Linked DNA regions of Cyanobium sp. PCC 7001. The protein of the gene in region 2 interacts with the protein of the main gene of each other region in a pairwise test. Links are inferred from orthologs where the notes say so. Each region holds a gene or a part of one and is shown on either strand. Other genes may lie near its edges.

Region 1 (4,510 bases), 830 kb from region 2 along the record:
CCGAGCATGGCCCGCTGCAGCTGGGTGTAGATGATCGACTGCAGCCGCTTGATGCCCGGAATCGCCGGCACCAGCACCTGGGCGCTCTCCAGGGTGGTGGCCGAGAGCAGTCGGGCGTTCTCCACCAGCCGCTGGGGTGGATCCAGCGGCCCCGGGTCGCGCAGGCTGGCCTGCAGACGCTCCAGCGCCCCCGTGGCCGAGGGCAGCACCCTCGCCTGCTCGGCGAAGCGGTACTGGTTGGCGGCATCGGTGAGGAACAGGCCGAAACTCACCGCCTCGGCGGCCATGGCGCTCTGCTTGGGCACCACCAGGTTCATCACCGCCACATTGGCGGCCCCGTCGGCGCCGGTGAGGGGGGGATAGGGGGCGGTGCGGGCGGCCACGCCGGGGGCATTGGTCTGGAGGTTGCGCAGGAAGTCGGGGCCGGTGGACACCTGGGCCAGATCGCCCGACTGGTAGAGCTCGATCGCCCGGCGGTAGCCCTGGCTCACCACCTCGCGGGGCAGCAGGCCGCGGCGGTAGAGATCGCTCCAGAAGGCGAAGGCGCTCCGGCCGGCCGCGGTGTCGAAGGCGGCGCGCTGGCGGTCGTCCAGCAGACGAACGCCCATCTGCACCATCGACTCCAGCAGCTCGGCCGAATCGTCGGGCACCACGGTGGTGAACAGGGCGTAACGGCCGGTGCGCCGCCGCACCGCCTCGGCGTAGGCCGGCACGTCCTGCCAGCGGGCCGGTGGGGCGGCATAACCCGCCTGCTCGAGCAGACCGCGGTTGGCCATCGTGATCCGGGCCGTGAGGTACCAGGGGATGGCGAACTGATCGCCGCCCTGCCGGCCCGCCTGCCAGATGCGCGGCAGGTAGCGCTCGGCGGCGCCCTCCGGCAGCACGGGCGTGAGGTCGAGCAGGCCTCCCTTGCTGGCCAGATTGGCGGCGAAGGGGGGGTTGAGGTTGACCAGATCCGGAGCGGTGCGGGCGAAGACGGCGGCCAGGAGCTTGCGCTCCACCGAGGCCCAGGGCACGTCGGTCCATCGCACCCGCACCCCGGGGTTCTGCTGCTCCCACCCCTGGATCACGTCCTGGAGGTAGTCGTTGAACTTGGGAGCCAGATCGAGCGTCCAGACGTTGAGCTGCCGCCGCCCATCGGAGCCTGAGCGCGAACCGCCACAGGCCGCCAGGGCCGTGCTGAGGCCGGCGGAGGCCCCGGCAAGGGCCAGGCCCTGCAGGACCTGGCGGCGCTTCATCCCCATCGGCCCAGCCCTCCCAGCTCGGTGCGCAGGCCGGGGGCCTGCTGGCGCCACAGCAACAGCTGCAGCGAGCACAGCATCGGTGCCAGCAGAGCGGTGATCAGGGTCTGGGCGGCCAGGGTGTGCAGGGCGGCGGGGCCCAGCGGCCCCAGCCAGCGCTGCTGCAGCAGCAGCGTGCCGCCCAGGAAGGCGGCACCGACAAGGGCCAGAAGGCCGAGATTGAAGCTGCGCTCGATCGGCGGGGCCTTGCGCCCCAGCCGACCCCACCACCAGCCCAGCAGCAGCAGCGCGGGGATTTGGGTGAGGGGGCCGGGATGCAGCCCATCGAGCATCAGGCCGAGCGCCAGGCCGGCCAGAGCCCCGGACCAGGGCCCATCCACTAGGGCCCAGGGCAGCAGCCACAGCACCGCCCAGCAGGGCGCCACGCCCGCCAGCTTGAGCAGGCCCGGCGAGGCCAGGGTGAGCAGCGGCACCAGCAGACCGGTGGCCACACACCAGCGCTGGCGTGCCAGCGCGCTCATCGCACCCTCACCTGCACCCAGTCCACGGCATCCACCGGAGCACTGAGCTGCACCAGCGCCTCCGGTGCCGGCACCGCATCCTCGTCCACGCTCTGCACAACGCCCACCGTGAGGTTGGGGGGCACCAGCGTGCTGGCCGGCGAGGTCACCACCAGATCGCCGGGCCGCAGGTTGAGGTCCTTCTCGATGAAGCGCAGCAGGGGCCGGGCGGTGCCTGTGCCCACCAGCAGGCCGTGGCGCTGGGCGCGGCCCACCCACACCCCGACCCGGCTGGACGGGTCGGTGAGCAGGGTCACCGTGGCCGTGGTGGGGGTGACGGTGGCCACCCGGCCGATCAGCCCGCCCGGGGCCACCACCGCATCGCCGGGCGCCACCCCCTGAAGCGAGCCGCGGCCGATCAGCAGCTGCTGCCACCAGCCGGCCGCCTCGCGGGAGATCACCGGGGCGCTGAGCTCCTCGCCCGAGCTGCGCTGCAGCTCCAGCATCTCCCGCAGCCGCCGGTTGTCCGCCTCCAGCACCGTGAGCCGCGACTGCTGATCCAGCTGCTGGGCGGCCTTGAGCCACTCGCTCTGGGCGGAGCCGGGCCAGAACGGGCGGCTCAGCAGGGCGTAGAGGTCATTGAGCACCGCCCCCTTGCTCAGACGCACCCCCGCCAGGGCCAGCAAAAGCAGCACCCAGGGCCAGGACACCCGGAACAGCCGCAACGACGGCAGCCTGAGCCTGCGGCCCGCCTGCATCGGGATCAGGCCGCCTGGCGCACGAAGTCAGGGGTGTCGAGCACGCGCTCGAGGCGCTTGTAGTCCTCCAGCACCATGCCGCAGCCCATCACCACACACAGGAGGGGGTCTTCGGCGGTGTGGGTGAGGATGCCGGTCTCGTGGCTGATCAGATCGCTGATGCCGCGCACCATGGCCCCACCGCCGGCCAGCATGATGCCGCGGTCCACGATGTCGGCGGCCAGCTCGGGTGGGGTGCGCTCGAGGGTGCGCTTCACCGCCTCCACGATCACGTTGAGCGGCTCGGCCATGGCCTCGCGGATGTCACCGGCACGCACGTTGATGGTGCGGGGCAGGCCGGAGAGGAGGTGCAGGCCGCGCACGTCCATGGAGGTCTCGTCGTGCTCGTCGTCGGGGAAGGCGGAGCCGATCCGGATCTTGATGTCCTCGGCGGTGCGCTCGCCCACCACCAGGTTGTGCACCTTCTTGAGGTACACGCTGATGGAATCGCTGAGCTCATCGCCCGCCACCCGCACCGATTCGCTCAGCACGGTGCCGCCCAGGCTGAGCACCGCCACTTCGGTGGTGCCGCCACCGATGTCCACGATCATGGTGCCCACCGGTTCGGTCACGGGCAGGCCGGCGCCGATCGCCGCGGCCACGGGTTCGTCGATCAGGTGCACCTCGCGGGCGCCGGCCAGACCGGCCTCGCGCACGGCCCGGCGCTCCACGCCGGTGACGCCGCTGGGGATGCCGATCACCAGGCGCGGCGCCACGATGCCCCGCCCCTCGTTGCCCTTCTGGATGAAGGTCTTGATCATCTGCTCGGCGGCGTCGAAGTCGGCGATCACGCCATCCCGCAGCGGGCGCACCGCCCGGATGTTGCCCGGGGTGCGGCCGAGCATCATCTTGGCCTCGTCACCCACGGCCAGAGGCACGCCACGCTCCAGGTCGAGGGCGACCACCGAGGGTTCCTGCAGCACAATGCCCTTGCCGGACACGTACATCAGGGTGTTGGCCGTTCCCAGGTCGATGCCGATGTCGCGGGAGAACTGGAAACGACGAAAGAACACGGACATCCCGCCTGGCAGCCCCGAATCATAGGGGGGGCAACCCGATCCCTCCCCAACCGTGCCGCCCGGTGGAACTGAACCGGTGAGGCCCCCGACCGGGGTGCCGCATCATTGATCCAACAGACCAAGGAGACCCACCATGGGCGTTAATTCCATCACCCTCGTCGGCCGGGCCGGCCGCGACCCCGAAGTGCGCTACTTCGAATCCGGCAGCATGGTGGCCAACCTCACCTTGGCGGTGAACCGCCGCAGCCGCGACGACGAACCGGACTGGTTCAACCTCGAGATCTGGGGCAAGCAGGCCCAGGTGGCGGCCGACTACGTGAAGAAGGGCTCGCTGCTGGGCATCATCGGCAGCTTCAAGCTCGACCGCTGGACCGATCGGAGCAGCGGCGAGGAGCGCACCAAGCCCGTGATCCGGGTGGACCGGCTGGAACTGCTGGGCTCCCGCCGCGATGCCGAGGCCTCCATGGGCGGGGGCGGCGGCTACGGGGGTGGCTCCGGATTCGGGGGTGGCGAGCCCAGCGAAGAGGAAGTGCCGTTCTGAGGGCCGCCTGAGGGCCGCGTTCTGACAGACCATCTGAAGGCCATGAAAAAACCCACCGGCCTGAACCGGTGGGTGATGGGGCGGGAGGTTCGTTCCAGCGCTCTGCCGGAAGCGAGCCTGGCGGATCAGTAGCGGTAGTGATCCAGCTTGTAGGGACCCTCCACGGGCACGTTGATGTAGGCCGCCTGCTCAGCGGTGAGCTCGGTGAGCTTGGCGCCGATCTTCTCGAGGTGGAGGCGGGCCACCATCTCATCGAGATGCTTGGGCAGCACGTACACCTCCTTGGCGTACTGATCGCCCTTGGTGAACAGCTCGATCTGGGCCAACACCTGGTTGGTGAAGGAGTTGCTCATCACGAAGCTGGGGTGACCGGTGGCACAGCCCAGGTTCACGAGCCGGCCTTCGGCCAGCA
Region 2 (8,018 bases):
TACACGGTGGAGCGCTACCGGCGCATCGTCCACCGCATCCGCGAACGCATGCCCGATGCCGCCATCAGCGCGGATGTGATCGTGGCCTTCCCCGGCGAGACCGACGCCCAGTTCCGCAACACCCTGCGCCTGGTGGAGGAGATCGGCTTCGACCAGGTGAACACCGCCGCCTACTCGCCACGGCCCAACACCCCCGCCGCCGACTGGCCCGATCAGCTGAGCGAGGCGGTGAAGGTGGAGCGGCTGCGGGAGCTCAATGCCCTGGTGGAGCAGCAGGCCCGTCGCCGCAGCGCCCGCTACGCCGGCCGCACCGAGCAGGTGCTGGTGGAGGGCACCAACCCGCGGGATCCTTCCCAGCGCATGGGCCGCACCCGCACCAACCGGCTCACCTTCTTCCCGGCGCTGCGCCCCGATGGCCGTGCGGTGGAGCCGGGCGATCTGGTGAACGTGCGCATCGAGGAGGTGCGGGCCTTCTCGCTGAGCGGCACACTGGCCTGAGTTTCAGCCCGCTGGGGCTGGTTCGCCCGCGATGCCCCCTGAGCCCAGCCCCGTCGCGAACCCCGGCCCGGTCCGCGTGGGCCTGGTGTTCGGTGGAGCCTCCGGCGAGCACGCCATCTCCATCCGGTCGGCGGCCACCGTCGCCGCGGCCCTGCGCCGCGGCGAGAACGGGCGGCGCTATGCGGTGAGCTGCTTCTACATCGACCCCCAGGGGCGCTGGTGGGGGCCGGAGCTGGCCGAGCAGGTGCTGGACCAGGGCACGCCAGCCAGCCCGGAACAGCTGGCCTCCGCCCCGGCCCGTCCGGGTTTTCAGGGATTCCCCACAGGCGCCCTGGCCATGGAGGTGTGGTTCCCGGTGCTGCATGGGCCCAACGGGGAGGACGGCACGATCCAGGGCCTGTTCACCCTGATGCAGGTGCCCTTCGTGGGCTCGGGCGTGCTCGGCTCTGCCGTGGGGATGGACAAACAGGCGATGAAGGCCGCCCTGGCGGCCGCAGAGCTGCCCCAGGTGCCCTACGCCTGCGTGGAGGCGGGCGAGCTGGAGGCCGACCCGGCGGCGGTGCTGGAGCGGCTGGAGCGGCAGCTGGGCTACCCCTGCTTCGTGAAGCCGGCCAACCTGGGGTCGTCGGTGGGCATCAGCAAGGCCACCGACCGCGACGGTCTGCTTGCCGGGCTGCGCAGCGCCGCCGCCCTCGACCCGCGTCTGGTGGTGGAGCAGGGCGTCACGGCACGGGAGCTGGAGTGCGCCGTGCGCGGCGGCGGCCCCCGGCCGCTGGAAGCCTCCGTACTGGGCGAGATCCGCTACGACGCGGACTGGTACGACTACGCCACCAAGTACAGCGAGGGACGGAGCCACACCGTGATCCCCGCCGATGTGCCCGAGGGCATCGCCGCCCAGGCGCGCGGCATGGCCCTCGAGGCCTGCCGGGCGCTGAACGCCTCGGGGCTGGCCAGGGTGGATTTCTTCTACACGGCGCCAGCGCCTGGAGATGGGGGTGAAGGCCGGCTCTGGCTCAATGAGATCAACACCCTGCCGGGATTCACCAGCCAGAGCATGTACCCCATGCTGTGGGAGGCCTCGGGTGTGCCTCTGGACACCCTGGTGGATGGGCTGATCACGGCGGCACGAGACTGGCCCCGTCCGGCGTTGCAGATGGGAGGACTCCCGGCATGATTCACGGCTTGCTCTGGCTGCCGCTGCTGCTCATCTTCGTGCTGCTCACCACCCTGGGGTGGCTGGAGCGGCGGCGGCAGCACCTGTTCCGCGCCTGGGCCGAAGGGGCCGAGCTGGCCAAGCTGGATGGCTGCGGCGCCGCGCGCCTCGTGGATGGGGTACTGAGCTGGAGCACCTTCTCGGCGGGTCAGCTGGCGGAGAAGGACCGGTTCGTGATCAAGCAGCTGGAACTGGTGGAACTGCTGGCCCTCGGCTCCGGGGAGGCTCCCCTCACCGAGGAGGCCCAGGGTGCCTGCAGGCTCCGGCTGGTGGGCGGTGGTGAGCAGAAGGATCTGCCCTTCTCCGATGCCGAACGCGCCCGCCGCTGGATGGCCGAACTGATGGCCCGCTCCCGCTGCGAGCTGTGACCCAGACGCGAACCCTTCCCCCCGGAGCCGAACGGCGGCGCCAGCTGCGGCTGCAGCGGCGCCGGGAGCGGCTGCGCAACGCCTGGCGCCTGCTGGTGCTGCTGGGGATCGCCGGCGGCCTCGGCTATGGCCTGCTGCGCCAGGGCTGGAGCCTCACCGGCCCCGGCCAGGTGGAGGTGGTGGGCAGCAGGATGGTGACCCCTGAGCGGGTGATCGAGGCGGCGGGACTCACCTTCCCCCAGCCCCTGCTGACCCTCCAGCCCCGCAAGCTCGCCACCGACCTCTCCGAGACCCTGCCGGTGGAGGAGGTGCAGGTGACCCGGCTGATGGCACCGCCGCGGCTGCGGGTGAGCCTGGTGGACCGCCAGGCCGTGGCCCGGGCCGAACGGCGCACCCCCCAGGGGGTGGAGCGGGGCTATGTGGACCGGCTGGGCCACTGGATGAACAGCCACCAGGGCGAGCTGATGGCCGATGAGGCCACGGCGGGCCTGCTGGTGAAGGGCTGGCAGCCCCGGCACCGGGCCAGCCTCAGCAAGGTGCTGGCGCAACGGACCGTGCTCGGCCCGGATCTCAAGGAGATCCGATTCGCCCCGGAGGGCAGCCTCTGGCTGCGCAGCGCCACCCTCGGGGAGGTGCGGCTCGGGCCCGCCGACGCCCAGCTCACCCGGCGTCTGCAGGTGCTGGACCACCTGGTGGAGACCCTGCCGGCCCAGCTGAAGGGCAAGCGCCTGCGCACCCTGGATCTGAGCGATCCCGAGCAGCCCGAACTCGCCCTGGTGGGCACACCCCCGACCGAGAAGCCGGCGCAACAGCCCTGAAACGGCCCCCGCGACGGGGTTCTGCGGCCAAAAAGCGGCCAATGCTGCGAGGAAACCGGCAAACCGTCGCCAAGCGACAAGGTCAGGACCGCCAGCTACCGACATAATGCAGCCCAGCTCACCGGCACTCCTGCCCCATGGCGCAAGACGACGGCCCCAAGTTCGTGCCGCCGATCCACACCGGTGAACACACCCTGGTTCCTGAAGGCCCCACCGCCAATGGTGCCTCCCTCACCCGTGCCGCCATGACCCATACCCCGACCGCCGCCGCCGGCATTGTTCCCAGCCAGTCGGCCCGCATTGAGGTGATCGGGGTGGGGGGTGGCGGCAGCAATGCCGTCAACCGGATGATCGCCTCCGACCTGCAGGGTCTGGGCTACCGGGTGCTCAACACCGACGCCCAGGCGCTGCTGCAGTCGGCGGCCCAGAAGCGCCTCCAGCTGGGCCAGAAGCTCACCCGGGGCCTGGGGGCCGGCGGCAACCCGGTGATCGGCCAGAAGGCGGCCGAGGAATCGCGGGCGGAACTGCAGGAGTCGCTGCAGGGGGCCGACCTGATCTTCATCGCCGCCGGCATGGGCGGCGGCACCGGCACCGGCGCGGCGCCGATCCTGGCGGAGGTGGCCAAGGAGGTGGGCGCCCTCACCGTGGGCATCGTCACCAAGCCGTTCAGCTTCGAGGGACGCAAGCGCATGCGTCAGGCGGAGGAGGGCATCGCCCGCCTGGCGGAGCACGTAGACACCCTGATCGTGATCCCGAACGATCGGCTGCGCGATGAGATCGCCGGAGCCCCGCTGAACGAGGCCTTCCGCGCCGCCGACGACGTGCTGCGCATGGGGGTGAAGGGCATTAGCGACATCATCACCAGGCCTGGCCTGGTGAACGTGGACTTCGCCGACATCCGCTCGGTGATGTCCGACGCCGGCACGGCCCTGCTGGGCATCGGAGTGGGCTCGGGGCGCAGCCGGGCCAGCGAGGCGGCCCAGGCGGCCATGAGCAGCCCGCTGCTGGAGTCGGCCCGGATCGACGGCGCCAAGGGCTGCGTGATCAACATCAGCGGCGGCAAGGACATGACCCTCGAGGACATGACCACCGCGTCCGAGGTGATCTACGAGGTGGTGGACCCCGAGGCGAACATCATCGTGGGCGCCGTGGTGGACGATCGCCTCGAAGGGGAGATCCACGTGACCGTGATCGCCACCGGCTTCGACGGCGGCACCACGTACCGCACCGATCGGCCGGCCATGAGCTTCACCGGCACCACCCCGTTCACCCCCAGCACCGAAGAGAAGGGCGCCAAGATTCCGCCGTTCCTGCTCAACCGCCAGGGCCGCAGCTCTGAGCAGGACAGCTGAGCAGGACAGCTGAGCAGCCCAGCTGAGCAAGAGCAAGAAAGATCAGTCGCGCCGTTCAGGGCGACTGCTGCCCGAAGAGGGTGACCCGGAGTCCACGCCTGCCCTGAGCATCCCGTGTGGCTGCTCCCTTCCGGTCCTGACCAGGTTTGGGCGTCAGAGCCGCGTGGGTCCGAGTCGGCTGGATGCTAGCAATGCTCCCCTTCGCCCCTCAGCCCCGTGCCGCTGCGCCCCGCCGACCTGGCCCGTCGCAAGCAGGCCGGCCTGCCGATCAGCATCCTCACGGCCTGGGACGCCCTCTCCGGAGCGGTGGTGGCCGAAGCCGGAGCGGATGCCGTGCTGGTGGGTGATTCCCTGGCCATGACGGTGCTGGGCCATGCCACCACCCTGCCCGTCACGCTCGACGAGATGCTGCACCACTGCCGGGCCACGGCCCGCGGCATGGCCAGTGTCTGCTCGCCGGGGCAGGAGCCGCTGCTGATCTGTGATCTGCCCTTTCTCAGCTACCAGTGCGCGCCCGACGACGCGGTGGCGGCGGCCGGTCGGGTGCTGAAGGAGAGTCCCGCGGCCGCCGTGAAGCTGGAGGGGGCCGAACCCGAAACCCTGGCCGTGATCGATCGGCTGGTGCGCAGCGGCATTCCGGTGATGGGCCACGTGGGCCTCACGCCCCAGGCCGTGCATCGCAGCGGCTACCGCCGCCAGGCCGCCGATGCCCCCGGCCAGCAGCGGCTGAAGCGGGAGGCCGAGGCCCTGGAGCGGGCGGGCTGCTTTGCCGTGGTGGTGGAGCACGTGCCGCCGGACGTGGCGGCCGAGCTGCGGGCCGGCCTGGCCATCCCCCTCATCGGTATCGGTGCCGGAGAGGCCTGCGACGGCCAGGTGCGCGTCACCGCCGATCTGCTGGGCCTCACCAGCCGCCAGCCCCCGTTCAGCCCACCGCTGCTGCAGGGGCGGGCCCTGGCCGTGGAAGCCCTGCGGCGTTGGCTGAGCTCCCAGAGCCATCCCACCAGACCCACAGCTCCCGCAGCACCGCATTGCTGAGGGCCAGGCCCTCCGGATCGCTCAACCGCCAGCGCTCCCCCTCCTCCAGCAGCAGCCCACGGGTCATCCACGGCTCCAGCTGCCGCCGCAGCCGCCCCAGCCCCGCGGCGATCGCCATGTCATCCCAGCCCACCTGACGCAGCAGCTCGGGCAGCCGCACCCCCTCGCGGCGGCGCAGACCCACCATCAGCCGCTCATCCAAGGGCATCCCCGGGTCCACCCCGATCTCCGCCATCCCCGCCTCCCCTGCCCCTGCTTCCGCTGCGCCCGAAGTCAGCCAGGCCCGGTAGGCATCGCGGGTGCGGGGCCTGGCCTGCCGTTGGCCCCAGGGAGCGCTGGTGGCCCCCATGCCGAAGCCCCACCAGCCGGCACCGCTCCAGTACACGCGGTTGTGGCGCGAGGCATGGCCCGGCAGGGCGTGGTTGGACACCTCGTAGCGGCCGTACCCTGCCGCCGCCAGCTCCGAGCTGGTGAGCTCCATCAGGTCGGCGGCCAGATCGTCCTGCGGCAGCTCCAGCCGGCCCTGCTCCAGGCGCCGGGCAAACACGGTGCCCGGCTCGATCGTGAGGTCGTACACCGAGAGATGGGGTGCGCCGCTGCCGATCGCCTCCTCCAGCTGCTGGCGCCAGGCGGGCAGGGTCTGGCCCGGCACGGCCTGGATCAGATCCAGGCTCCAGCTGCCCAGCGCACCGCTCCGGTGGGCCTGCCGCAACCAGCCGGCCGCCTCGCGCAGATCGCCGCCGCTGTGGCGTCGGCCCAGCTGCTGCAGCACTCCGTCGTCGAAGCTCTGGCCCCCCAGGCTCACCCGGTTCACCCCCGCGGCCAGATAGCCCCGCAGCCGCTGGCGATCGAAGCTGGCCGGATCCAGTTCCAGGGTGATCTCCGCGCCGGGGGCCAGTCCGAACTGCCGCCGCAGATCCCTCACAAGCTCCCCGATCTGGGTCGGCTCCAGCAGGGAGGGGGTGCCGCCGCCGAAATACACGGTGCTGAGGGGCGTTGCCCCTGGCGCCTGGCCTATCTCACGCCGCAGCAGTGCCAGATAGGCGTCGATCGAGGCGGCGCCGGGCTGACCGGGCGCGGGGCCGGCGCGGTCACCGAGGGGAACGATCGGGAAATCGCAATAGAAGCAGCGCCGGTGGCAGAAGGGGATGTGGAGGTAGGCGCTGCGGGGGGGAAAGGGCACGGCCGAAGGTGCGGAAGCGATCAAGTGCGGTTACCTCTGCCGGCCAAACCGGCCGGTTTCAGGCAAGCTGCGGTGTGGATCGCTCGGGCAGCCACGCACGGCGGGAATGGTGGACTCCCTCATCCTGATCCTGTTCATGGTCTCCGGCGCCGCCGCCGGCTGGCTGGGGGTGGATCTGCTGCCGGAGAACCTGCTGGTGCAGGTGGACAACCCCGAGGGGCTGCGCACCGTGCTGGGGGGATTCGGGGCCTTCTTCGGGCTGATCGCCGGCGTGTTCTTCGGCCAGCTGCGGCGCCGGCTGACGCAGCAGGTGCGCAGCATGCCCACCGACCTGCTGATCAGCCGCGCCGTGGGGCTGATCCTCGGGCTGCTGGTGGCCAACCTGCTGCTGGCCCCGATCCTGCTGCTGCCCCTGCCCTGGGAGGTGGTGTTCGTCAAACCGCTGGCCGCGGTGCTCAGCAACGTGTTCTTCGGGGTGTCGGGCTACAACCTGGCCGAAGTGCACGGCCGCACCCTGCTGCGGCTGTTCAGCCCCGGCACCACCGAGGCCCTGCTGGTGGCGGAGGGGGTGCTGCGGCCGGCGAGCGCCAAGATCCTCGACACCAGCGTGATCATCGACGGCCGCATCCGCGGCCTGCTCGACTCGGGCCTGCTGGAGGGCCAGGTGATCGTGGCCCAGAGCGTGATCGATGAGCTGCAGGCCCTGGCCGACTCGGGCAACGCCGAGAAGCGGGGCCGCGGCCGCCGCGGCCTCAAGCTGCTCAGCGAGCTGCGGGAGCAGTACGGACGGCGGCTGGTGGTGAACAGCACCCGCTACGAGGGCAAGGGGGTGGATGACAAGCTGCAGGAGCTCACCGCGGACACCGGCGGCACCCTGCTCACCACCGACTACAACCTGGCCAAGGTGGCCGAGGTGAAAAGCCTGCGGGTGGTGAACCTCAGCGAGCTGGTGATCGCCCTGCGGCCCGAGGTGCAGCCGGGCGACGAGTTCCAGCTCAAGATCGCCCGCGAGGGCAAGGAGGCCGACCAGGGCGTGGGCTACCTCGATGACGGCACCATGGTGGTGGTGGAGGGAGCCCGGGAGCACATCGGCGAGCGGCTGCCGGTGATCGTCACCGGCGCCCTGCAGAACCCCACCGGCCGGATCGTGTTCGCCCGCAGGGAAGCGGTGGGGCAGAGCGCCGGCGACGGGGCCGCCCCTGGCAACGGCAAGCGCAAGCCGAGGCCTCCCCGCTAGGCTCCGATCCAGTGCCTGCCAGGGTCAACGGATGTCGGTGTCAGCTCCTTACTACGGCGATTCCGCCGTGCTGCGCACCCCGCCGCCCGACCTGCCCTCGCTGCTGCTCAAGGAGCGGATCGTGTACCTCGGTCTGCCCCTGTTCAGCGATGACGAGGCCAAGCGGCAGATGGGCATCGATGTGACCGAGCTGATCATCGCCCAGCTCCTCTACCTGGAGTTCGACAACCCCGAGAAGCCGATCTTCTTCTACATCAACTCCACCGGCACCTCCTGGTTCACCGGAGATGCCATCGGCTTCGAAACCGAGGCCT
Region 3 (4,307 bases), 1.3 Mb from region 2 along the record:
TTCACCCCGGTGCTGCTCGGCATCACCAAGGCCTCGCTCAACACCGACAGCTTCATCTCCGCCGCGTCGTTCCAGGAGACCACCCGCGTGCTCACCGAAGCGGCCATCGAGGGCAAGAGCGACTGGCTGCGGGGCCTGAAGGAGAACGTGATCATCGGCCGCCTGATCCCGGCCGGCACGGGCTTCAGCGGCTTCGAGGAGGAGCTGCGGGCCGAGGCCGGTCCCCACCCCGACATCCTCGAGGAGGATGGCATGGGCTACCGCCGCATGCAGAACCTCAGGCCCGACTACACGGTGGAGACCCCGGCCCCCGCCGCCCAGACTGCGGTGCTGGATGATCCCTCCGAGGAGGATCTCGAGGCCACCCGCAGCCGCCACGGCATCGAGGCCAGCGCCAGCACCACGGCCGCCTTCACCCGCCCCACGCTTGAGGATGGGCTGGAGGAGGAGCTGGTGGCGGACCCCGCCGCCCTCGAAGGCCTGCAGGAGGAGGGGCTGCTCAGCGAGGAGTGAGCCCCTCTCCACTCCCCAACGATCGCCATGATGGTTTCATGCCCGCACCCTCCACCACGCAGCGCCCCCTGACCGCCCTGGGGACTCCCATCCCCCAGCGACGGCTGCCCCGCTTTGGCTTTCACACCCACACCGAGCGGCTGAATGGCCGCCTGGCGATGCTGGGGTTCGTGGCGCTGGTGGCCGTGGAGTGGTGGCTCGGTCATGGGCTGTTGATCTGGTCGTGAGTCAGCCCCTGCTGGGGATGGGCCTTGCGGATCTCGAGCGCTGGGCTCAGGACCAGGGCCAACCGGCTTTCCGGGGCCGTCAACTGCATGACTGGCTGTACGCCAAGGGAGCGCGCAGCCTCGATGCGGTGAGCGTGCTTCCCAAGGCCTGGCGCGAGCAGCTGCTGGCCGAGCCGCCGCCTGGCGCCACCGATTGGATCGGTCGCTCACGCGAGCTCCACCGCAGCGTGGCTCGCGACGGCACCACCAAGCTGCTGCTGGCCACGGCCGATGGCCTCAGCATCGAGACCGTGGGCATTCCCGCTCCAGGGCGGCTCACGGTGTGCGTGAGCAGCCAGGTGGGATGCCCGATGGCCTGCCGCTTCTGTGCCACGGGCAAGGGCGGCCTGCAGCGCTCCCTGGCGGTGCACGAGATTGTGGATCAGGTGCTCAGCGTGCGGGAGGTGATGGGCGAACGTCCCAGCCACGTGGTGTTCATGGGCATGGGCGAGCCGCTGCTGAACATCGAGGCGGTGCTGGCGGCGATCGACTGCCTCTGCACGGATCTGGGCATGGCCCAGCGCCAGATCACGGTGAGCACGGTGGGTGTGCCCCGTACCCTGCCCACTCTGGCGGAGCGGGCCCTGGAGCGCCTGGGCCGGGCCCAGTTCACCCTGGCCGTGAGCCTCCATGCGCCGGATCAGCGGCTGCGTGAGGAACTCATCCCTACGGCCCACGCCTACCCGATCGAGGCCTTGCTGGACGACTGCCGTCGCTATGTGGCGATCACCGGGCGGCGGGTGAGTTTCGAGTACATCCTGCTGGGGGGACTGAACGACCAGCCCCACCACGCCGAGGCCCTGGCCCGGTTGATCCGGGGCTTCCAGAGCCACGTGAATCTGATTCCCTACAACCCGATCGAAGAGGAGGAGTTTCAGCGGCCCAGCCCGGCGGCGGTTGAAGCCTTCCGGTGGGCCCTGCAGGAACGGCGGGTTGCCGTGAGTGTGCGGGCCAGTCGGGGGCTGGATGCGGATGCGGCGTGTGGGCAGTTGCGGCGGCGCCACCAAGCTGTTGCGGCTTGAGAACTGGAGGCAGACCAATGCTGAAATCTTCTGAGTCCTGGCGATGGAATGCACTGGTCACCTCTGTATTCTATTTCCTTGACTCCATCTCTGCCGAGGTGATCTAGGCGGATGCTATTTGTCACAGGTTGTCATCGGTCGGGAACTTCGTTTATTGCCCATCTGTTGAGGTCTGTGGCAGACAGGATCGGCCTAGGCAATGCTCTTGACTCCGAATCGCTGTTGTTGCCGCCGACTTTCGACAATCAAATAGGCTACTTTGAATCCCGCAGTCTGATGGCTGCCAATGATAAGATTCTAGATCTTTTCTGTTGCCGCTGGGATGCGCCATGGTTGCAGGCTCCGGACTTCACTGCTGATCCGGTTCGTAGGTTTCTCGTGGGGCTTCGCCCTGCTCTCTCCGCCCATGCGGCGGGCGACTTTTGGATCGATAAGGATCCCAGGCTCTGTTTAACACGTGAGGCGTTTAGACATATTCTTTCGCGGGAGATACCCGTTGTCGCGATTCTTCGAAACCCTCTTGAGGTTGCCGGGTCATTGCATTGCAGGGATGGCTTTCCTGTCGAGCGTGGCATTGCATTGTGGGCGCTTTATAACTTCGAGTTGCTTTGCAAGGACAGTTCGGTACCCAAGCATTGTTTTGACTATGCCGATTTTGACTCCCCTGATACTTGGCCATTGCAGCGCCTTTGTCATGTGCTTCAGAGTCTCTGGGGTCCATGGATGGATCATGCTGATTCGCTCATCACCTCTGAGCTGCTGGGCGAGGTTGTGACTGAGGCCTTTCATGGCTCCCTCAACCGGCAACGCTTGAACACCATGGCTGATCTCGGTGCTGGTGTCTGTCCTTCCGTGGTGATTCAGTCTGCCGAAACAGCATGGAAACGCCTCAAGGAGCTGATGTGGCTCGATCAACTCTCTCCTCTGACTGCGCGAGAGGCCTTGGCGCCGCTGCTCATGACTGTGTTGGCACAACCGCAGCAGATCCGTGGTTGGGTATCCCCGGTTGACCTTGCCAGGCAGCGTCACGTCGAACTGCACGAGATGAAGCGCACCCTTGCAGAAAAGTCTCGACATTGTGACAATCTCGGTCACAAGATTGAAGAACTTGGCGAACGGTCTGCGTCACTTCAAGATCGAGTTGTTGATCTCGAGAGCAGTCTGCTGCAAGTCCGTGATGTCAATCAGAGACTCATGGCATCGCTCAGCCAGGTGAAAACCCGATCGGAAAACCGCAGGGAGCGAATCAGGGGTCTCCAGGCCAAGTTGTCATGGAATCGGGCTGCCGTGGTTTCATTGAAGGCAATGCTTCAAGACTCACTGATGCTCCTTGATCGGTTGAGGGGGTTGCTTGGTATCAGCAGATTGAGGTGATCAGGAGATTGTGAAGTTCTGGAGAATCGGAGATATTATCGCCTTGAATTACCATACATTCTCGATCACATTCATGGCCTTGAGGTATGCTGGAGTTTCCTCGCTTGCTCCGGGCTCGTCAGGATTACTGTCATCGGGGATGGCGCGTCTTGCGTTGTCCGCAATCACCGCGTTGGCGAGCAATGTGAGCGACTCCGGCCGCTCCAGACTCTGCAGCGCCTCGGAGTAGCGGCGGCTGTGGGAGGGCCGCACCGATTCCTGGCAGTAGTTCGAGAGTTCCCGGCTCTCGGTCATCACCCGGTAAGCGATCGCTTTGGTGTCAGCCTTGCCGAAGATCGCCATGTAGAGCAGGTTCACCATCGAGGCATCGTGCACCTGGATGCCGTAGTTGAGCAGGATCTGGGGCCAGTAGCGCAGGGCCTTGAGGCCTTCGAGGCCCCCCTTCTTCACGCCGGCCTGCTCGCACCACTGCTCGAACTCATCCACGTCATTGGGGCAGCGGCCCAGCCGTCGCATGCCCTCCGCCAGAATCTGGCCGGCCTGAAAGTTGCGGGTGGGTCTGCCGCACACCGGCAGCATCATGCTGCCGCGCACGTCGGCCACCATGGCCGTGAGCTGGGTGAAGGTGTGGTCGCGCACCTTCTCCATGTCGCCGCCACGGCTGAGGGTGGCTTCGATTCTCTGCACGCCGTAGCCGAGCTCGGTGAGCGGAAAGGGCTGACGGCCGTAGAGCCGTTGCCGATCGCGCCGGCGCATCGACACGGAGGAGGCCTGATCCAGGCACTGATCCAGCAGCAGCGTCAGCAGAGTGGGCAGGATGCCGGTGTTCTCGGCGTGGAAGCCATAGCCGAAGCCGGCGAAGATCGACGAGATGTTCTTGGCCGCCTTGATGTACTGGGCCTCCACGTTGTGGACGCCGGGTGACACCTGAATGTTGGGCGAAAGGCGATCCAGCAGCCGGGCTCCCAGCAGTGCGGTGATGGCGTTGGGATGGCAGAAGTTGGCCGTGAAGCTGTCCACCGGATCCCGCAGGGCCCCGTGGCGGTGGAAGCCTGAGAAAAAGGCCAGATTCGGCTGCCGCTCGCACAGCACGTAGGAGTCGTTGCGCAGCGGATCGTGGCTGAAGGAGCCC

Evidence for each region. The genes of interacting proteins can lie anywhere in the genome.
Region 1: the proteins of ftsZ (region 2) and CPCC7001_RS10385 interact in binary tests that used the Escherichia coli proteins (3 or more experiments, as listed by UniProt). The link is inferred for Cyanobium sp. PCC 7001 from one-to-one orthologs.
Region 3: the proteins of ftsZ (region 2) and rlmN interact in binary tests that used the Escherichia coli proteins (3 or more experiments, as listed by UniProt). The link is inferred for Cyanobium sp. PCC 7001 from one-to-one orthologs.

Annotation. Positions count from the first base shown.
Region 1 is NZ_DS990556.1:2,110,284-2,114,793, reverse strand. What follows is about bases 1,529-4,510. They hold CPCC7001_RS10385 (rod shape-determining protein), read right to left. Parts: upstream 3,552-4,510; coding sequence 2,505-3,551; downstream 1,529-2,504. Other genes in these bases: ahcY (adenosylhomocysteinase), read right to left, coding at 4,224-4,510; CPCC7001_RS10380 (single-stranded DNA-binding protein), read left to right, coding at 3,691-4,098; mreC (rod shape-determining protein MreC), read right to left, coding at 1,759-2,499; CPCC7001_RS10395 (hypothetical protein), read right to left, coding at 1,529-1,762. Also shown: CPCC7001_RS10400 (sugar ABC transporter substrate-binding protein), read right to left, coding at 1-1,238; more of CPCC7001_RS10395, read right to left, coding at 1,235-1,528. UniProt on the Escherichia coli protein: Forms membrane-associated dynamic filaments that are essential for cell shape determination. Acts by regulating cell wall synthesis and cell elongation, and thus cell shape.
Region 2 is NZ_DS990556.1:1,274,028-1,282,045, forward strand. The notes cover bases 2,403-5,195. They hold ftsZ (cell division protein FtsZ), read left to right. Parts: upstream 2,403-3,142; coding sequence 3,143-4,249; downstream 4,250-5,195. Other genes in these bases: CPCC7001_RS06280 (cell division protein FtsQ/DivIB), read left to right, coding at 2,403-2,897; panB (3-methyl-2-oxobutanoate hydroxymethyltransferase), read left to right, coding at 4,472-5,195; CPCC7001_RS06295 (coproporphyrinogen-III oxidase family protein), read right to left, coding at 5,172-5,195. In the rest of the region: tRNA (N6-isopentenyl adenosine(37)-C2)-methylthiotransferase MiaB, read left to right, coding at 1-498; CPCC7001_RS06270 (D-alanine--D-alanine ligase family protein), read left to right, coding at 530-1,672; CPCC7001_RS06275 (hypothetical protein), read left to right, coding at 1,669-2,079; more of CPCC7001_RS06280, read left to right, coding at 2,076-2,402; more of panB, read left to right, coding at 5,196-5,284; more of CPCC7001_RS06295, read right to left, coding at 5,196-6,467; CPCC7001_RS06300 (PIN/TRAM domain-containing protein), read left to right, coding at 6,574-7,704; CPCC7001_RS06305 (ATP-dependent Clp protease proteolytic subunit), read left to right, coding at 7,736-8,018. UniProt on the Escherichia coli protein: Essential cell division protein that forms a contractile ring structure (Z ring) at the future cell division site. The regulation of the ring assembly controls the timing and the location of cell division.
Region 3 is NZ_DS990556.1:2,547,768-2,552,074, forward strand. Bases 1-2,779 are described here. They hold rlmN (23S rRNA (adenine(2503)-C(2))-methyltransferase RlmN), read left to right. Parts: upstream 1-757; coding sequence 758-1,801; downstream 1,802-2,779. Other genes in these bases: CPCC7001_RS12450 (DNA-directed RNA polymerase subunit beta'), read left to right, coding at 1-513; CPCC7001_RS12455 (chlorophyll a/b-binding protein), read left to right, coding at 552-740; CPCC7001_RS15335 (hypothetical protein), read left to right, coding at 1,913-2,779. Outside these bases: more of CPCC7001_RS15335, read left to right, coding at 2,780-3,175; CPCC7001_RS12465 (hypothetical protein), read right to left, coding at 3,224-4,307.